One region of the Amphritea sp. GJ51-11 genome, then DNA from elsewhere that is predicted to be linked to it. Evidence: predicted binding sites of a transcription regulator. Region 1 holds the regulator's gene; each other region holds the start of a gene.

The links. The regulator PhoB, encoded in region 1, activates phosphate uptake and scavenging genes when phosphate is short. The targets are predictions, from matches to a motif close to TGTCATANNNNTGTCANA.
Region 2: AC0L4K_RS07285 (PhoX family protein) is a predicted target of PhoB. The motif match lies at 2,053-2,070, and genes of this name have one in related genera.
Region 3: AC0L4K_RS07725 (inorganic phosphate transporter) is a predicted target of PhoB. The motif match lies at 2,499-2,516, and genes of this name have one in related genera.
Region 4: phbB (acetoacetyl-CoA reductase) is a predicted target of PhoB. The motif match lies at 3,136-3,153, and genes of this name have one in related genera.

What each region holds. Positions count from the first base shown of each region.
Region 1 covers NZ_CM147881.1:4,398,662-4,403,548, forward strand. The annotation lists gene AC0L4K_RS19895 (hypothetical protein) at 1-39, shown strand, start outside; gene cysZ (sulfate transporter CysZ) at 68-859, shown strand; gene phoR (phosphate regulon sensor histidine kinase PhoR) at 992-2,305, opposite strand; gene phoB (phosphate regulon transcriptional regulator PhoB) at 2,315-3,010, opposite strand; gene ubiA (4-hydroxybenzoate octaprenyltransferase) at 3,114-4,001, opposite strand; gene AC0L4K_RS19920 (chorismate--pyruvate lyase family protein) at 4,018-4,560, opposite strand; gene AC0L4K_RS19925 (DUF1415 domain-containing protein) at 4,651-4,887, shown strand, end outside.
Region 2 covers NZ_CM147881.1:1,672,966-1,677,852, forward strand. The annotation lists gene AC0L4K_RS07285 (PhoX family protein) at 57-1,955, opposite strand; gene AC0L4K_RS07290 (NnrU family protein) at 2,214-2,783, shown strand; gene csiR (DNA-binding transcriptional regulator CsiR) at 2,806-3,507, opposite strand; gene glaH (glutarate dioxygenase GlaH) at 3,852-4,802, shown strand.
Region 3 covers NZ_CM147881.1:1,774,262-1,779,148, forward strand. The annotation lists gene yjeH (L-methionine/branched-chain amino acid transporter) at 1-108, opposite strand, end outside; gene AC0L4K_RS07720 (Lrp/AsnC family transcriptional regulator) at 239-664, shown strand; gene AC0L4K_RS07725 (inorganic phosphate transporter) at 754-2,352, opposite strand; gene AC0L4K_RS07730 (AraC family transcriptional regulator) at 2,579-3,538, opposite strand; gene AC0L4K_RS07735 (CoA-acylating methylmalonate-semialdehyde dehydrogenase) at 3,703-4,887, shown strand, end outside.
Region 4 covers NZ_CM147881.1:3,165,801-3,170,687, forward strand. The annotation lists gene AC0L4K_RS14140 (DUF349 domain-containing protein) at 1-2,016, shown strand, start outside; gene phbB (acetoacetyl-CoA reductase) at 2,123-2,872, opposite strand; gene AC0L4K_RS14150 (MATE family efflux transporter) at 3,186-4,514, opposite strand; gene AC0L4K_RS14155 (2-hydroxymuconate tautomerase) at 4,721-4,887, opposite strand, start outside.

The sequences.
Region 1 (4,887 bases):
GCGGTGATTGTGCGTTTTTATAACCACTTTTTTGCCTGATTCGGATGTTTAAGTCATAGAGGAAAAGATGAAAGGAAATCCGTTACGTGGCGCAAACTTTTTATTGCGTGGGTTGGCGATGTTGCCACAAAAGGGGATTCGACACTTTGTCCTGATCCCTTTATTAATCAATATTTTTCTTTTTACCGGCGCGATCTGGCTGTTATTTGATCAGATGGGCTATTGGATCGATTATCTGCTCAGTGCGATCTTACCGGATTGGGATTGGCTGCAGTTTTTGCGCTATTTGTTATGGCCATTGATTGCCGGGCTGGTACTGATCTTGGTGTATTACAGCTTTAGCGTGGTGGCGAATATTATAGCGGCACCGTTTAATGGCATCTTGTCAGAGAAGGTCGAGCAACAGCTACGCGGTGTGACCGTGACTGACTCAGGGTGGCAAGAGATCTTAGCGCTAATACCGCGCACGGTTGCCCGAGAACTTTCTAAGCTACTCTATTACCTGCCGCGGTTACTGTTTTTGATTATCTTGGCCTTTATTCCCGTACTGGGTATGGTTGCGCCTATTTTGTTATTTTTGTTTGGCTGCTGGATGATGGCGATTCAGTATTGCGATTACCCAATGGATAACAATAAAGTGAGCTTTCGGGCGATGAAAGATTCCCTTAAACAGCGTCGTCTAACGTCAGTAGGATTCGGTGGATTGGTTTCTTTTGGCATGATGATCCCTCTGCTTAACTTGCTGATTATGCCTGCGGCGGTGGTGGGGGCGACTATTTTCTGGGTTGAAGAATATACCAACGGTAGTGAAATAGACCTGAGTGGTCTGACGGGCCAAGAGCGATTAGGTAAACGCTAATCCGTTGGGTTGATGACTGCTTTTAACTGGGGCTGAAGCACTTATCTTGGGTGCTGAAGTCGACGGATGCTTTAACTAAAAACGCACTTCATTTTGAAGTGCGTTTTTAGTTTCTGGCAGATAAATGGAGTGTTAATCGGTTTCAACTGCTTCAGCATTAGCGGGAATGATCAGTTCGTTCGGGAAGTGGCAAGTGAAGGTGCTGCCTTTACCTAATTGGCTGCTAATGGTGAGCTTACCACCATGCCTAAGCATCACGTGTTTGACGATCGCGAGGCCTAAGCCGGTGCCGCCACTGTCGGATGAGCGACTTTCATCTACCCGGTAAAAGCGTTCCTGTAATCGAGGCAGGTGGATGCTGTCGATACCGGGGCCATTATCCTGCACGGTGAAGTGGCCACCCTCTTTATCGGTCCACCAGCGCAGTTTAATCGCGCCTTTCGCCGGAGTGTAGCGCACCGCATTGAAGACCAAATTAGAGATCGCGCTATAAACCTCGGACTCCTGACCTAACAGTGTGCTGCTGTGTTCTAACTCCAGAGTGATGGATTGATCTTTCTCCTGTCCGAGGGCCAGCGCATCTTCCCGAATACGGGTGACGATAGCATGGAGAGGGATCGGTAATTCATCGGCTACATGGGCGCTAGTTTCCAAGCGCGATAACAGCAGCAGATCCGCGACGAGGTTTTCCATCCGCCGAGATTGGCTCTCCATCTGGCTCAGGCCGCGCTGTAGTGGGCGTGGTAGGTCTTGATCGAGAAAGGTCTCAAGATAGCCACGGATAACAGTGAGGGGTGTGCGCAGCTCGTGAGAGGCGTTGGCGACGAAATCTTGACGGGTTTGTTCCAGCTGTTTAAGGCGGGTGATATCCCGAGCAACGAGTATACGATCCCCGGCACCGAAACGAGTAATGCGATATTCGAGCACCATATCTTTCTGAATCGGCGACGTTAGCTGCAGCGGATCGTCGTACATGTTTTTACGGTAATAACGCACAAAACGCGGATCGCGTAATAGGTTCATCACCGAGCGGCCTCGATCGGTTTGAGCTTTCATACCGAGTAGCTTTTCGGCGGCTCGGTTCCACCATTCTAAGTGGTTTTGCGCATCGATAATCACGATGGCATCACTCAGGGCGGCGGATGATTGTTGGAAGCGGTGGATGACGTTGCGTAGCGCTTGGGTCCGTGACAGCTGACGCTTTTGGTCTCTGGACAGCTCATCGAACAGTTCGCCCCAGTAACCTCGGCTTTCGGGGACATCGGTATGGTCGATGCGCATGAGCCACTGCTGTAGGCGATTAAACTGTTTAACCTGATAGAGGCCCCAGCCTAGCAGCGCCACTGCGAGTGTCCATCCTGGGTAACCGATAACAAAGCCAACCACTAAGCTAACCGTTGCGGTGAGCGCAAGATTGCTGGCTATTGAATGGCTGGAATTGTACATCAGTCAGTCTCAGGCGGTCTGTGATGAAAAACGATAACCCGTGCCGCGAACGGTTTGGATTAGATAATCATGGCGTTCGCTGAGCGCCTTACGCAGCCGACGGATATGAACATCAACGGTACGCTCTTCGACATAGACGTTGCCACCCCACACCAGATCAAGTAGTTGGCTACGAGTGTAGGCGCGATCTTGATGGGTCATGAAAAACTGTAGTAAACGGAATTCCGTTGGCCCAAGTTCCAGTGGTTTAAGTTCGGAGCTGACGCGATGGGACACCGGATCTAGGGTGAGATCATCAACCGTAATCGGCTCTTCGATACCTTTTGGCGTGGTGCGGCGCAGGACGGTTTTTAGCCGGGCAACCAGTTCCCGGGGAGAGAACGGCTTGGTGATATAGTCATCGATGCCGGTTTCCAGTCCTTGGATCTTATTATCTTCATCGGTTTTAGCGGTCAGCATGATGATGGGAATATCCGCCGTCATCTCATCTTTACGCAGTCGCCGTGCGAATTCGATCCCGCTAATACCGGGCATCATCCAATCCAGCAATACCATATCTGGCTTACAATCGACGATCATTGGATGCGCGGCTTGCGCAGAATCCGCTTCGACACAATCGTATCCAGCCATTTCGAGTGCAACAGCGATCATCTCGCGAATCGGAGCCTCGTCATCAACAATCAGAACGCGTTTACCCGACGTCATGACCAATCACCTCATTTATTTATAATGTATTAAGACGGTCATTAGATTATGAAACTGTTACAGAAATATGACAAAGTCGCCTAGGTGGCAAGAGTATTTGTTTTTAAATGGTTAGATAATGCAGAAATAGACCGATAAAAACTGCCATCCCAGCGTAATTATTGTTGAGAAAGGCGGTAAAACAAGCTTCCCGCTGACGCTCTCTGATGAGGTATTGTTGATAGACAAATAGTCCCGCCATCACCATCACTCCGAGATAAAACCAGATCGATAGCTGTAATTGCGCCCCTAGCATAAGTAAAATAGTGAGGGTGAGTAGCTGCAATATGCCGATAATCACTTTATCCATATCACCGAATAAGACGGCGGTGGATTTAACCCCGATTCGAACATCATCGTCCCTATCGACCATGGCATACATGGTGTCATAGACCACGGTCCAGATAACCGCTGCGGTATAAATCAGCCAACTGATAACGGGTACTTCTCCGAGGGTCGCGCTAAAGGCCATGGGCACCGCCCACGAAAACGCCATACCCAAAACCACCTGCGGTAGATGGGTATAGCGTTTCATAAAGGGATAGCAAAACGCTAGGAAAACGGCGCCTACCGATAGATAGATAGTGATGGTATTGGTAAACAGCACCAGTGCAAAAGACGCCAGCAGTAGCGCAACAAACAGTATCAAGGCTTCTTTGGCAGAGATTCGCCCGGCAGGTAGCGGGCGTTGTGCGGTACGCTTTACGTGAGCATCAATATTGCGGTCGGCAAAATCATTAATGACACAGCCTGCTGAACGCATCAGGAAGGTTCCCAAGATAAAAATAAACAGCAAACTGTATGAAGGAACCCCCTCAGCGGCAATCCACAGAGCCCAGAGAGCCGGCCACAGCAGCAGAAAGCTGCCGATCGGTTTGCTAATTCGCATAAGGTCGCCACAGGCTTTCAGCTTCTGCCAAGTGAGGCGGGTGTTTTGAGTACCGGGTTGCATCGTTAATGATCCATCGTTATTTGTGCTGATAGTTTACCTGTTGTAGGGCGGGCAGGAAAACCTCGGCCACCAGAAGTGGCTTATTTGACAGATAAAACACTGAACGGCGTGCCCAAGCTATTTCGCCATCACTGAGTTGTAGGCGACTGATCTCCAAAGGATCTCGTTTCATGGTGGGGTCACGAAATAAGACGCTACCCAACGACCGAGACCCCAGGGTGTGAAGTTTGCGCTGTTTACCGGTGAGAGTGGAGGCCGGGATAATCGTGCGGGCAAACACCCAGGGGTGGTTATGACCGAGTAATTGCACTTCGCGAATCAAGACTTTCTGCCGCGTGGAGATCTTTAATGCAAGTGCTTCCATACGGCTAGGACGCCCCCAATATTGGCGTAGCACATTGACTTTAAAATCGCCGTCACTGGCGTGAATTAGATGCTGTGTCAATGATCCCCGGTCTAGTAACCATTTACGCCAGATACGAGGCGCAGCGGTCGTTGCAGGGCGATTAAATGCATACCAGCGAGTATCAAAACGGTTTTGATTGAGAGCAACGGGCACGATAATTTCTCAGCAAAAAAATTGGCCGTATAGTACCCTAACAGGATGTAAAAGTATCGGTTTCACATGGCTCAGGATTAAATGAAAGGTATGGTTAAAACGCCCCCGCGTTATTCAGCAGAACAGGTAGAACAGATGACCCGTGAGTGGGTTGAGAGCATGGTTGTCGGTTTAAACCTTTGCCCCTTCGCCGCTCCAGTGGTGAAAGATAACTCGCTGCGATATGCGGTAACGGCAGCCCAGGAAGGGGAGGCGCTAGTAGCGGCTTTCTTAGCTGAAGTCGAACAGCTACAGGCGAGCGATGAGCAAACGATTTCTACGACGCTG
Region 2 (4,887 bases), 2.0 Mb from region 1:
GTAAAATTAGACTAATCACTAATAGGCTCTGTTATCAGAACCTGTTGGGCATCGGCTTAGGCGCCGATAATGCCGCCATCTTGACGCTGAATCGCCATAATGGTCGAACGAGGTTTGCTGTTACCGCCCGCAGGGAAATGGGACGGTTTATCCGCTTCTCCGGGGTGTTGAACGCCGACAAAGACCGTACGTTGATCAGGCGAGAAGGTCAGGCCGGTGATTTCGCAAGCGATTGGCCCGGTTGCAAAGCGGCGTACTTCACCGGTTTTTGGATCGGCACAGAGCATCTGATTGTTCCCCATGCCGGCAAAATCTCCCTCATTGGAGTATTTGCCATCGGTTAGGATCCAGAGACGACCGTCGTTATCAAAACCTAAGCCATCGGGGCTGTTGAACATGTTCTCATCGTTGATATTAGCGGAGCCGGCATAGAAATCTTTGTGTACCGTTGGATTACCTGCCACCAAGAATAGATCCCATTTGAAGCTTGTTGCGGCGTTGTTAGCGCCGGCTTCGTTCCAACGCACGATCTGACCATACTTGTTATTGGCACGTGGATTTGGGCCACCAATCGGCTGATTGTCTTTTTTGCCACGGTACTTATTGTTGGTCAGGGTACAGCATACGGTTTTGGTTTTATGGTTGACTGCTACCCACTCTGGGCGGTCCATGGTGGTCGCGCCGACAACAGTCGCCGCTTCACGGGCAAAGATAACCACCTCTGCTTGGCTGTTAAAGCCATTTTCAGCGGTTAGGCCGTTTTTGCCATGGGTTAATTCGATCCACTCGCCGCTACCACTGACTTCACCGGGTTGGGCGTTGAAACGGGACACGTAGAGAGTCCCTTCATCGAGTAAGTGGCGGTTAGCCGCTTTATCGGCTGGGTTATATTTGTTTTTAGTGACAAATTTGTACAGGTGTTCCCCCCGTTCATCATCACCCAGATAGATCACTACATGACCATTATCGGCGACGATAACGGCGGCATTTTCATGCTTAAAGCGACCTAGGGCAGTACGTTTGAGCGGAGTCGACGTCGGATCCATTGGGTCGATCTCAACCACCCAGCCGTGGCGGTTAGGTTCATTTGGCTCTTGGGTCATATCGAAACGGCTATCGAATTTAAACCACTGGTATTTACTGTCGTCTTTTAGGCCGTAACGTTTTTCATGGGTATTTAACTCACCGCCGGGTTTAGCAAAGAAGCCGTTAAAGTTTTCTTCACAGGTAAGGTAAGTGCCCCATGGGGTTTCGCCATTTGAACAGTTGTTAAAGGTGCCTAGTACCTTAGTGCCCGTGGTGTCGGCCTTGGTTTTGACTAACGCATGACCTGCCGCTGGGCCGGTTAAATGCATTTCAGTATTCGCAGTGATACGGCGGTTGTAAGTGGATGTTTTGCTGTATTCCCAACCTTTGGCGGTGCGCTGGATCTCAAATATAGAGATACCTACGGCGGCCTGGGCTTTTTTAACATCATCGGCGGTCATGGCATCGCCACGATGGTTAAACAGCAACTTGTAGTTAGTGTATTCATTGTTAACGGCCAGCAAGCCGCGATCTTCAGACAGCGGGAAGTAGCTCATGCCATCGGTGTTATCACCGAACTGGCCCGCCTGAGCGCTGGCAGGCTGCATGCCACCCTCGTCAAACGCGGGTGCGCCTTGAAGAATAGGGTCACCCCAAGAGATCAGTGGTTTGGCAACATAACCTTCAGGCACGATAAAGGTATCTGCAGTGCTGGTCGGTACTTTTTTAAAGCCCAGTAGCTTGCTTTCAGGCTGTGTGGTTGCCGCAACCGCTTGGCTCAGCGGGTTAGCCGCTAGAAAGAGACCCATTGCCGTTGCACCGCCCTGCATAAAGCGGCGGCGGCTCATACCGGCATCGATTATTTTACTGAAGTCGGAGTCTAGTTCGGTATGCAACGCTGAATCGGCCTGCAGAAGATCTTTTTTCATGCTCAATGTTCCTAAAAACTATCTTGATAACGAAGGTGAGTGGAGTCATTTATCGCACCAAGACTAGACTTGAAATATGAATATTAGATGACTAAAAAGTAACAAGTAGATGACATGCTGGACAGGTGATGGAGTGAATGCTGCGCTGCGGTAGTCATCGGCCATACTTTTGTGGTTAGCTACGGTATTAACGGTACGCATCGTTTATGCGTCTGTTTTAGAACTTATTTTTAAGGACTTAAGTGTAAGGAATAAACAATGCTGGTGTTAATCTTAGGTTTGATTCTATTTTTGGGGATTCATTCAATATCGATTGTCGCTGAGCCACTGCGAGATAGGGCGGTGGCTATCAGTGATATGGGTTGGAAGCTAGCTTATATAGCGATTTCTGTGTTGGGTTTGTGGTTGATTGTTAGCGGCTATGCCGCGGCCCGGTTAGACCCTCAACTGATTTATGTAAGCCCCGGCTGGATGCGCCATCTTGCGGCACTTTTGTTACTACCGGTGTTTGTCTTTGCGTTAGCGCCGTATTTTCCCGGACGCATACAGCGTGTCTTGGGTCATCCCCAGTTGGTGGCGGTCAAATTGTGGGCACTGTCACATCTATTGGTTAACGGCACCTTGGCAGATCTGATTTTGTTTGGCAGTTTCTTAGCATGGGCGGTGATTGATCGTATCTCACTGAAAAAACGTAAGGCTCGCTCATTACCCACGGTGCCGGAATCTTGGATCAATGATGTGGTTTTGGTGGTGGCAGGTTTGGCGCTTTATGGCGTTACTGTACTGTGGGCCCATAAATGGTTAATCGGTGTGGCTCCGTTCAGTTGAGCGCGCCATTAAACGATGGGAATTAACCCGAAAGGGCGTCGAGCCCTGGGGTTTTTTCCAGCGCGCGGCTTGGGCTGAGTAAGTGTTGTTTAATCAGGTCTCGAGCTGCATCTGCATTACCTTTTAACAAGGCATCGATCAGTTGTTGATGTTCTTTTTGGTTCGCATCAAAGACGAGACTATTGGCCATGTTTTTCTTCAGCCAGAGGTTGCGATAACGGGATGCCTTTTCATATAGCGCTCGGCGCACCTGCAGTAAGGTGGGTGAATTACACCCCTTAGCGATGGCGGTATGAAACGCTTGGTGACGCCGCTCCCACTCCTGAGGGTCTTTTTCGACCATATCACCAAACTTATGCATAGTATGAGCCGCCGCAAGGATACCGGCTTCCCATTCATCGTCACCTTTCTCTACGGCTAAGCCAATACAGAGGGCTTCAATTTCGGCCCGCGTCGCGTAGATATCTAACATCTCTTCGCGGGATACGGGGTGCACTTTAAAGCCTCGCTGATTTTCAACCACCACCAATTGTTCGATCAATAGCTGCGAAAGGGCTTCGCGCAGCGGACTCACGCCGACCTGATAGCGCTCTTTTAGACGGTTCATTTTGAGCTTTTCACCGGGTTGAAAATAGCCTGTGAGAATATCCTGTTTCAGATCACCTACCACTTTTAGGGCAGAGTTATCGCCCTTGTCAGTTGTTGCTGCGCTGCTGTTTATCATGATTGCTAGGGTCTTATTGTCTGTTTTTAAAAGGATTGTTGCTATCAGGGCCATATTTGTACCGGCTATTTTAAGTTAGCGACATTTAATAGTTAAGACAAACATTTAAAATTATTGTTGACGATATGTAAAAACATCGACATTATTGCATTGCGTCGATGTTGGCAGTGATGCAGATCAACACAAAGGTTAACTATCTGCCATGAAAACAAAAATATTTTAAAGAGCTCTTTGTGCGTGGGTTTGCCCGTTACCGAGTAATCATCGGTGCGACAGCTACACGAAGTGAAGAGGTCGGTAAAACACGTTCGATAACCAGAACGATTACAGTTTGGAGAGAAAAAATGACTGCTCTGTTGCGTGAAGTAGAAGTGACACAACCCAATGGTTTTTCTGTTGCCCCTTATGCTGCCAATAAGCGCTTGCAGGTTGTAACACTGACGGCAGAAACCGTCACTGCCTTTGATCAAGCGATCAGTGAGTGGCCTGTACAGGCGTTGGAATATAAGCCTTTCCTGCGTTATGCGGTGGCCGATAAATTGGATGCGTTGACTGACTACACGCTGGGTAAGTTTCTTAATGCGACCATGCAAGATCGCAACACCGGAGCATTTTTACTTCAATACGAAGGACAGCCCGCTGCCACCGAAGGTGAATTGCGCACAGAGTTTGATATTAAACTGTCGACCGCTGTGTCTCACCTAATCGGCTTGTCAAACCACGATGCAATGTATGGCAAATACTATGCGCGCTTTACCGTGTTGAATGATGATAATTCTGACAGCTACCTGCGTCAGGCACATCGTCGCATGGAGTTGCACAATGATGGCACCTATGTAAATGAGCGCACCGATTACGTGTTGATGCAAAAGTTGGGTGAAGCCCATATGGAAGGGGGTGATTCACTGTTACTGCACGTCGATGATTGGGCTGAGTTAGATAAGTTTTACCATCATCCACTGGCGAAACAGGACATTGTCTGGGGCGCACCTCGGTCTAAAAATGTAGAATCAAAGGTTGAGCATCCGGTGTTCTTTGAAGAAGACAAAAATGGTAAACCGCATATGCTGTTTATCGATCAGTTCGCTGAGCCACAGAATATGGCGGAAGGTCTCTACCTCTATGAGATGGGTGCGTCACTGGAAGCCGATGAAAACTTCTTCCGTGTGCGTTTACCGGTTGGTACTATGCTGGTCGCGCAAAACCATTGCTGGTTACACGGGCGAGACAAGTTTGTTGCTCATCCTCAGCTTAGCCGTGAACTGCTACGTCAGCGTGGCCATTTTACTAAGTAAAGTGGCAGCATAACTGCTATCGGCGGAGTCGTTTAAGCGTCTCCGCCGTTTGCTTTTGCTATTAACCACGTTTTTTTAAGCGTTC
Region 3 (4,887 bases), 2.1 Mb from region 1:
GGCAGCAATCGTAAGTTGCGGCAGAATAAACACGCCGGTGCCTAAAAGAGTTGTTGCAATGAGTCCCACCCCTTGCCAGCGGGTGATTGTTTGATTTAGCCTAGGCATCTTTTTTCCAGATCGATATATCTTGTCAGTAGAGTGTACGCTGAGTGCGGGAAATATTACGTCGTGGTTTACCGTCGATCTGCAGCATTTTTCAAATTGCTACTGACGATTTGAATAGCCGAGTTTACGCATGGATAGTTTTGATCAGAAAATAATCGCCGCGCTGCGGGATAATGCCCGTCAGAGTGTTTCGGCGATTGCCGCACAGGTGAACCTGTCGCGACCCGCTGTCTCTGAACGGATGAAGCGGATGGAGGAGCAAGGGGATATTCTCGGATATCGGGTGATCACTTCGACGAAGCTGGATCAACAAGGCCCGCTCAAGGCACATTTTGAGATTAAACATGGTGGTTTTAAGTGTCGTCCATTGGTGCAGTTTCTCTTGCAGTATCCCGAGGTGAAATATTGTCACGGGATTAGTGGCGAAGTGGATCTGCTGGTGTACTTAGAGTTTGCCTCGATGCAGCGTTTGCATGACATTCTTGAAGAGGTAGATGAAGAGCTGCCTAGTGGAGTGAAAATTGTCACCCATGTGGTGATGCAGGAGTGGGAGTGACTAAGTAGCGGCTTGTTCACCCGTGAAAGCCTAAAAAGCCAGACGTTACTGTCTGGCTTTTTATTGGTTGTTATAAAGGGTTAGCTCGCTTAAAAAGCGATCATCAACAGATAGAACGTGATGGCCGACATAAGTGCGGCGGCGGGAAGGGTGATCACCCAAGCCATGCCGATAGGCTTCATCAGTGACCAGTTAGCATTGCTGTTGACCATGCCGACACCAAGCACGGCGCCGATGAGGATATGGGTGCTCGAAACCGGCAAGCCCATGACCGAGGCGAGCATCACTACACCCGCTGCCGATAATTCGGCCGCAAAGCCGGATGCAGGATGCATCTTCGTGAGGTTGTGGCCGACGGTTTGAATCACCTCTTTACCAATAAACCAAAGCCCTACGATGAGGGCGATACCAAAGGTCAGCATAGCGACAGTTGGTACGGCTGCTTGGGAGCCCATTTCACCGGTACGTAGTACGTCCAGAATGGCAGCAAAGGGGCCGATCGCATTGGCGATATCGTTGGCGCCGTGGCTGAAGGCAAAACCGGAGGCGGTAAATACCTGCATCCAACTGAACATCAAAAAGGTCGATTTATCGAGGTCTTTGCCTTTCAGTGTTTTGGCAAATATCGCCATCACCAACCAGACCGCTGCACCAATCATGCCGATAATCAGGTAGTTATCTAGGCTACTTAAACCCAGTTGCATATGCTTTAACCCTTTGAACAGCAGCATGCCGGCAATCAGCATACTACCTAGGGCGGCAAAGATCGGCACATAGGTTTCTAAAGCATGGGTGGCGTTAAGCTCACTTTTCTTTTGTTCGATCTTATGCAGTTCTTTATAGTAATCTGACTCCAGCTCTTCGGGGTCAAAATCACCATCGCGCACGGTGTGCGCATCCCGCGCCATCGCCGAGGTGTAGGCGATTTTTTGCAGTTCAGCTAAATGCTCAAACGCTTTTTTGTGCTGCACCTTATGTTGTTTCTTTTCCTGCTTAATGGTCACCAACTCTTCAGCGGTGGCTTCGTTATAGCGCAGTACATATTTCTTAATTTGATAGAACAGGGTGTAAGACACCAGTCCACCGAGTACCGGTGAGAGTACCCATGAAACCGCAATGGTGCCGATTTTATCCCACTTAATCAGGGCGAGTGCGGTATCAGGGCCATCGACAAAAAAACCTAAGGCGATGGAGCTGCCAACAATGCCACCGATAATGGAGTGGGTGGTGGAAACCGGCCAGCCCCGTTTTGTGGCGATTAATAACCACAAGGCGGCCGCAAGTAAGGCCGCCATCATGATATAGACGAACTGCATGGGATCGACATTGATGGTGGATAGGTCAACGATCCCTTTACGAATCGTCTTCGTCACCTCGCCGCCGGCGATAACCGCACCGCTGACCTCAAAAATGGCAGCCACTAACAGTGCTTGTTTAATCGTCAGAGTGCCAGCGCCTACGCTGGTGCCGAAGGAGTTGGCGACATCATTGCCGCCGATATTGAAGGCCATGAAGACCCCGAAGGCGGTAGCCAGCATAAAGATCATGACATGGTTGTGTTGGGTGTAATCCAGCCCCCATGCTAAAAAGTAGCCAATCATGGCGATAAAACCGATGGCGAAAAATAGGCTTAACTTACTATCGCCTGACATGGGTGATCGAGCGGGATACGTCGTGGATGTTGCCATTTGAGTCTCCTGAAACGTCTTGCAGGCAAGATTAAGGTGGGTCAAGCGCTTAGGCTTGAACCATCCCGAGAGGTTGAAAGTGCTTCAGGAGGTATGCGAACGATCCCAAAGTGCTTATCAAAGAGCTCAATAAGTTAAGGCGAATGGGTTGCAGTTTAGTGACAGTATTTTGTTTTTTTCGTTGTGCATCAGCCCTGATGAGCGCTGGGCATAGCATGGGATGCTGTTAGTTTTCTTGTTTAAAACTCTTATAGGACCAAGCACCGACTTGTAGTTTTCGATATTGGGTTGGCGAGATGCCCATCACTTTCTTAAAGATACGGGAAAAATAGTAGGCATCTTCATAGCCCACCATAAAGGCCACTTCGGCAATGGTGCGGGTGCTGATATCCAGCAGGTGGCAAGCCCGTTGGGTTTTGAGCTGGATAAAGTGATTGATCGGTGTAGTGCCGGTGGCATCTTTATAGCGTTTGATAAAGTGAAATTTCGATAGATTGACGCTGTTCGCCAAAGTATCGATATCCAGTTGTTCATGGATATGCGCCTGCATCAGGCTGTGGATTTTTTCTAGGTCGAAGCTATCGGCGTCTTGGCTGCGCACCAGTGGTTGCAGTAGCGCGATATGGGTGAGAATCTGCCGCAATTGGTTGGCGGCATTAATAAAGGCATTTAGGTGATAGCTGCTATGGCGGGCTTCAAGTAGCGCCTCGAATTCACCCACTAGATTGCTGTGCAGCCCCAGATGAACCACCGGTTTGTGGCTGGGAATCTCTAGGTGAGCGATAAAATCATCGGCCAGCCCGCCTTCAAAATGGCACCAGTAGATCGTCCAAGGAAAGTTAGGGCTGGAGGCATATTGGTGTGCAGCGCCGCGTGGAAGAACCACTAAATCACCGCTATTTACCGCAATATTCTTCTGGTTTACACGGATTTTACCTTTACCTTCAAGGCAGTATATCAATAAGTGGTCATCATGTTTTAGGCGTTCCATGCGGTGCCCAACCGCGTGTTTATAGTAGCCGGCCCCTAACGGGTAAAGATCCCTGGAAAGCCTATTATCACTGAGTTTTTGGATAATTTTATGGGGCAAAACAAAGCGAATGCTCTGGGGGGGCAGGGGCCAGTTTGATGGGGTGCTCACAGTGGCTACTCGACTAAGGTATAAAGGGTTAATTAGGGTATTCATGTATTCAATAGCAATATAGTCCATTAATATAGCAACATTATCAATCATGTGCAGCCGCAAGCTATGCTTTAATGTGACCCCATACACACAGCGTGATCCGGTTTTTAACGGGGTCTGCCAACAACAATAATCAGAACGTTACAATAAATACGAAGGTGCAAAACATGACGCAACAAGTTCCTTTACTGATCAACGGTGAGCTGGTTCAGAGCCGCAGTGATAACTGGATTCCGGTGACTAACCCTGCCACTCAAGAAGTGATTGCACAGGTGCCTTGCGCAACCGCTGATGAAGTAGAGCTGGCCGTCGAGAGCGCGAAAGCCGCGTTTGAAACATGGAAAGAGATGCCGGTTGGCGAACGTGCTCGCTTGATGCTGCGTTATCAGGCATTGCTAAAAGAAAACCATGATGAGATTGCTGAGCTGCTATCTCAAGAAACCGGCAAAACCTTTGATGATGCTAAGGGCGATGTATGGCGCGGTATCGAAGTGGTTGAACATGCGGCCAATATCGCTTCCCTGAGCATGGGTGAAACGGTTGAAAACGTTGCCCGTAAAATCGATTGCTACAGCATTACTCAGCCTCTGGGTGTGTGTGTCGGTATTACCCCATTTAACTTCCCCGCGATGATTCCGCTGTGGATGTTCCCAATGGCGATCGCTTGCGGTAACACCTTTGTATTGAAACCTTCTGAGCAGGATCCACTGACGCCGATGCGTCTGGCGGCACTGTTTCAAGAAGCCGGCGCACCTGCAGGTTTGCTGCAAGTTGTGCATGGCGCGAAAGATGTCGTTGATCAGCTGTTAACGCATAAAGATACCCCAGCGATCTCCTTTGTGGGTTCGGTTGCGGTCGGTGAGCATATCTATCGTACCGGTACTGACCATATGAAACGGGTACAGGCGTTTGCCGGTGCTAAAAACCACATGGTCATTATGCCGGATGCGGCTAAGAATCAGGTTGTTAACAGTATTGCCGGTGCTTCTGTTGGTGCGGCAGGTCAGCGCTGTATGGCGATCTCGGTAGCCGTGTTTGTCGGTAAATCCCGTGAGTGGATTCCTGAAGTACGTGATGCACTGGCTAAAGTACGCCCAGGTGCATGGAACGATCCAGAAGCCGGTTATGGTCCGCAGATCAATCCGCAGGCTAAAGCGAAGGTACTTAACTTTATTCAAGAGGGTAAAGATGCCGGTGCTGATTGTATCCTTGATGGTTCTGAATGTGTGGTCGAAGGTTATCCTGATGGTAACTGGATTGGGCCAACCATGTTCCGCAACGTCACCCGCGATATGTCGATCTATCAAGAAGAGATCTTCGGACCGGTTCTGATTACCCTCGAAGTGGATACG
Region 4 (4,887 bases), 1.2 Mb from region 1:
CTTTATGGCGCCAAACTGGAAGCCCTTTGTCAGCAATGGGCAGGTCTAAAAGAAGCCAACGATGACAACCAAGAGCAGCGTTATAACACGCTGGTTGAATGTTGCCAGAAAACGGTCAATGCCGAACAGCTAAAATGCCAGCAACAACAGGCAGAACAGCAAAAAGTTCATAGTGAAGCGTTGCAGCAATCAGCGCTGTGCCAAACCTTAGAAGACACCGTTAACCGTTGCGCCAGTCTGATCTCCGGCGAACTCTTTTGCAAAGCTGATCTGGATGCCGAACAAACCTGCTGGGATAACACCATCGAGCAATTACACCGCATCGATGCGCAAAAAGCCCCAATCCTGATCAAGCCGCTGAAACAGCGTTTTGATCACTATCAACAGGCTGGCCGTACATGGTTGCAACAGCAACCAGTCATTGCCGCTTTACTCGATGACGAACAGCCCAATGACGCCGATAAAACCCTCTTGCTGAGCCAGCTTGAACAGCGGAATAAACTCATCAAACAGTTAAATTGGCCTAGCGACATAAAACCGCCCGAAGGGTTACATAGCCTTGGCGGACAACGTGACAACATCCAACAACAGATCAATCGCTTAAAACAGGAACAGCAACATTGTTATCAGGATCTGACTGAACTGCTGAACCAACTCGAACAACAGATCGAAGCCGGGCAAATCAAACATGCCTGCCAACTGGCACAGCAAGCCGACACACAGTTGAACGATATGGGCGGAAATCCTCCCAAATCACTGCAGCAACGCTATAAAGGACTACTGGCGCAACTCAACGAACTGAAAAACTGGCAGGGTTTTGCCGTAAAAGAAAAGAAAGAAGCCTTATGCGAGGCGATGGAAGCCCTAATCGACAGCAGCACCGAGGCACCGCTTCTGGCAAAACAGATCAATTCGCTACAGCTACAATGGAAAGCGCTCGACAGCGATGACCCGCTACACTCACATAAAACCTGGCAGCGCTTTAAAGCCGCATCAGATCAGGCCTATACGCCCTGTGAGCAATATTTTCGACTACAGAAGCAGCAACGTACGGATAACCTCAACAAACGCACCGCGCTGGTGTCAGAGCTTGGCAACTTCCTCCAACAGATCGACTGGCAACAAGCTGACTGGTCTTTGATCGAACAGGTCAGCCGCACCGCTAAGCGAGAATGGAAAGAGTATGCACCGGTAGATCGAACCCCTGGTCGCCAAGTGCAAACCGAGTTTAATGCTCTACTCAAACAGATCGATCAGAAAATTGCGGCCCACCGAGATGAAGTAGCCAATGTGAAGAAAGCCCTGCTTACGCAGGCTGAGCAACTGCTAACAGAAGAAGATCTCAGCACCGCGGCAGCCGACGTGAAGGCCTTGCAGAAGCGTTGGAAGGAAGCAGGCAATACTTTCCATAGCCTCGAACGGGAACTCTGGCCAGCGTTTCGTAAAGCCTGTAACCAGATATTTGAAAACCTCAATAAGAACAAACAGAACGAGCAACAACCAAATCCGACTGGCGTTAAAAACACATCTCTGGCTGACAGCCAAACCTATCCCGCCCTATTACAACGCATCGAATTGTGCGATCAGTTGGAGCACTTTATTCAGGATGGCACTCTCGACCAGTTAGCACTGGATGAGATTGAAGCCGCATGGCATCAGTGTGATGCAGTAGAGGGCGAGTTTGGACCGATGATCAATGCCCGCTACGAGCAATTGCTGGCCTTCATCTCAGACGAAATTGAACTGGAAGATCTGCTTAAAGTTACCGAGAAAGCGCTGCGCCAACTCTGTATCCGACTGGAAATTTTACTCGGATTAGAGTCACCTGAACAGGACCAGACCTTACGCATGGAATATCAGATGGACCGACTGCAAAAGGCCCTAGAGCAACGTCAAACCTCAACCAACAGTAACGATCTTAAACAGTTAGAGCTAGAGTGGCAGTGTCAGCCACTCACCCTGCAACATGAAGCTCTACAGATCCGTTTCTACAGTAACCTTCAGCAGGCTCGTTGAAACCCTGCGTAAATTGTCCTCAAGTGCTCATTAATTGAGCACTTGAAACAAAAAATGAAACACAAAAAAACCCGCAAAAGCGGGTTTTTTATCAGCTGAATACAGCTTATGACATGTGTTGACCACCATTAATGGAGAAGTCAGAACCGGTTACATAGCCACAATCATCGCTAGCCAAGTAAGTAACCGCTTTACCGATCTCAGAAGGCTCACCTAGACGACCGACAGGTACCTGACGAATAATCTTTTCCAGAACTTCTTCAGGAATTTTAGCAACCATCGGTGTCATGACGTAACCAGGAGAAACAGTGTTCACTGTTACGCCTTTAGCGGCCACTTCTTGCGCCAATGCTTTAGTAAAGCCATGAATACCCGCTTTAGCCGCAGAGTAGTTACACTGACCAAACTGACCTTTCTGTGCATTAACAGATGAGATATTGATAACCCGACCCCAGCCTTTATCCAGCATAGGATTGATAACCAAACGGGTCATATGGAACATGGAGTCTAGGTTAGCGGATAATACTTCGTTCCACTGTTCCCAGCTCATTTTACGGAAAGTACCATCACGGGTAATACCCGCATTATTGACCAGAATGTCGACGCTACCGCCGGCGACTTCTTCTACCGTTTTAATACAGGCAGCACATGATTCTTCATCGGTAACATCACCATAGGCAACCAAAATATCATAGCCATCGTTTTTCTGCTCAGCCTGCCAAGCTTTAGCTTTTTCATGGTTACCGCCAGAATTATAACCAGCAACAACTTTTACGCCTGCGTCAGCCAATGCCCGACAGATAGCGGTACCAATACCACCCGTACCTCCTGTTACTAGAGCAATTTTCTGTGTCATGCTCGTGTCCCCTTTGCTTCTTGAGAGTTGATTGTTTCGAGTCGTTGTATAGCGTTGTTATTATTTAGTTATTATTAACACTGCGCGGATAATAGCGTTAACAGCACCGCAGTGTAATATGACTTTGGTTGAGTGATAAACAATTTGATCGCAAACCAAACGAGCAGTATCACCCAAAATCATTCAATATGCAGCCCTATAACAGAGACTTACATAAGCTCTATAACTAAGCTTTGACTTAGCTCAAGAGTTTAGGTTTCGTCTGTTACGGCCTTAAGACAAGATACAACTTATTTTACTGAAGTCAAAGACTTTACAGACGTTTGAGATGTCGCTGCATCCACCAATACGACATTGCTGCAGTGCACATATTCGCAATCACAAAACCGATAAACATCCCTTGTAAATCGGCCAAATAATTACCTAATAGCCCCAACGGCACATAGAGACAAAACAATCGAAACACGCTGATCCGCATCGCTCTAATTGGCTGATGTAAAGCGTTGAAACTGGACGCAGTCAGAAAGGTGACGGCCTGAAAGCCAAACCCAAGCGGCACAATAAGAATCCACAATCCGATTAAGCTAATCACCGATTCATTGTCACTAAACAGCGAGCCAATGCCACCGGCAAAGAGGAGTAATAGTAGATAAACAATGGCTTGCCATAACAGCGCGAACTTCACTGCGGACAGGTAAGCCCCGCGAACACGCTCAATATGACCGCGCCCAAAGTTCTGACTGATAAAGGGTGGCAGGGTCATCGACAGAGCCAAATTCGCCAGTAAGGAGAGTGATTCTAAGCGGCTGCCAACACCAAATGCCGCCACCGCTTCAGGCCCGTGAGTTGCCACAATCGCCGTCATAATAGCCGCGGCAATCGGTGTCATCATATTCGACAGCGCGGCGGGAAAACCGATCTTCATCACCATCAACCAGTGCTGCAGTGCAGCAGAAACCGATTCAATCCGCAGCACCAATAAACCTTTATTAAAATAAAGATTTAATAAAGCAAACACCGCCGTCACACTCCAGGCAATCACACTGGCAATCGCAGCCCCTTGAATCCCTAGCCCAGGCACCGGCCCCCAACCAAAAATCATCAGTGGATCGAGTACCAAGTTAAGCAACGATGAGATTCCCATCAATAAGGCGGGTGTGCGAGTGTCACCGCTGGCCCGTAATGAACTGTTAGACACCATAATCAGGACATAGAAAACCGCCCCAGCAAACCACACCGACATATACTGGTCGATATAGGGAAGTAAATCGTCCCCTGCCCCTAATAAACGAAACAGCGGATCGATCACCTGAATAGCCAACACTGCGATGGTGATCATCAACAAGGTGGTCATTAACAGATTGTCGGTGGTTAGCTGTCGAGCGCCGGATTCGTTGCCCGAACCGATCAGCCTAGCGATGGTTGCAGAAGTACCAATACTCAAGCCGATCGATAGGCTGATCACCGTAAATGAAACAGGAAAGGTAAAACCCAGTGCCGCCAGTTGGTGGGTACCTAGCTGACTGACAAAATAACTATCAACAACATTAAACAGCATCAGGCTAACGATACCGAGCATCATCGGCAGCGTCATTTTAATCAGGGTAGGACGAACATCATCGTTCAGCAGATCGGATTTCACTCAATACCTTTATAGACGGGAGTTATCGAGCCGCCATCATACCATCTCTCGCGGCCCAGTTGAGTGCTGTTGCCGCTAAACGCAAAAACCTCCCGCAGGAGGTTTTATCGATATGATTTTAAGCAACCACAACTTGAATCCATCAACTTCATGACTGACTCAAAGTGTTGATCGAAACCACGGATGCCAACAGCTCATGTTCACAGTTATTTGCCCAGTTTTTTAGCCGACTGGCCCGCAATACCGAAATGCTGTTTAGGCATCTCGTTAATCAATACCCGAACACTTTCAATCGGTGCACCCAGCGAACGCACCAACGCATCACTTACTTCCGCTATCATCCGCTCTTTCTGTTCATCAGAGCGTCCTTCCA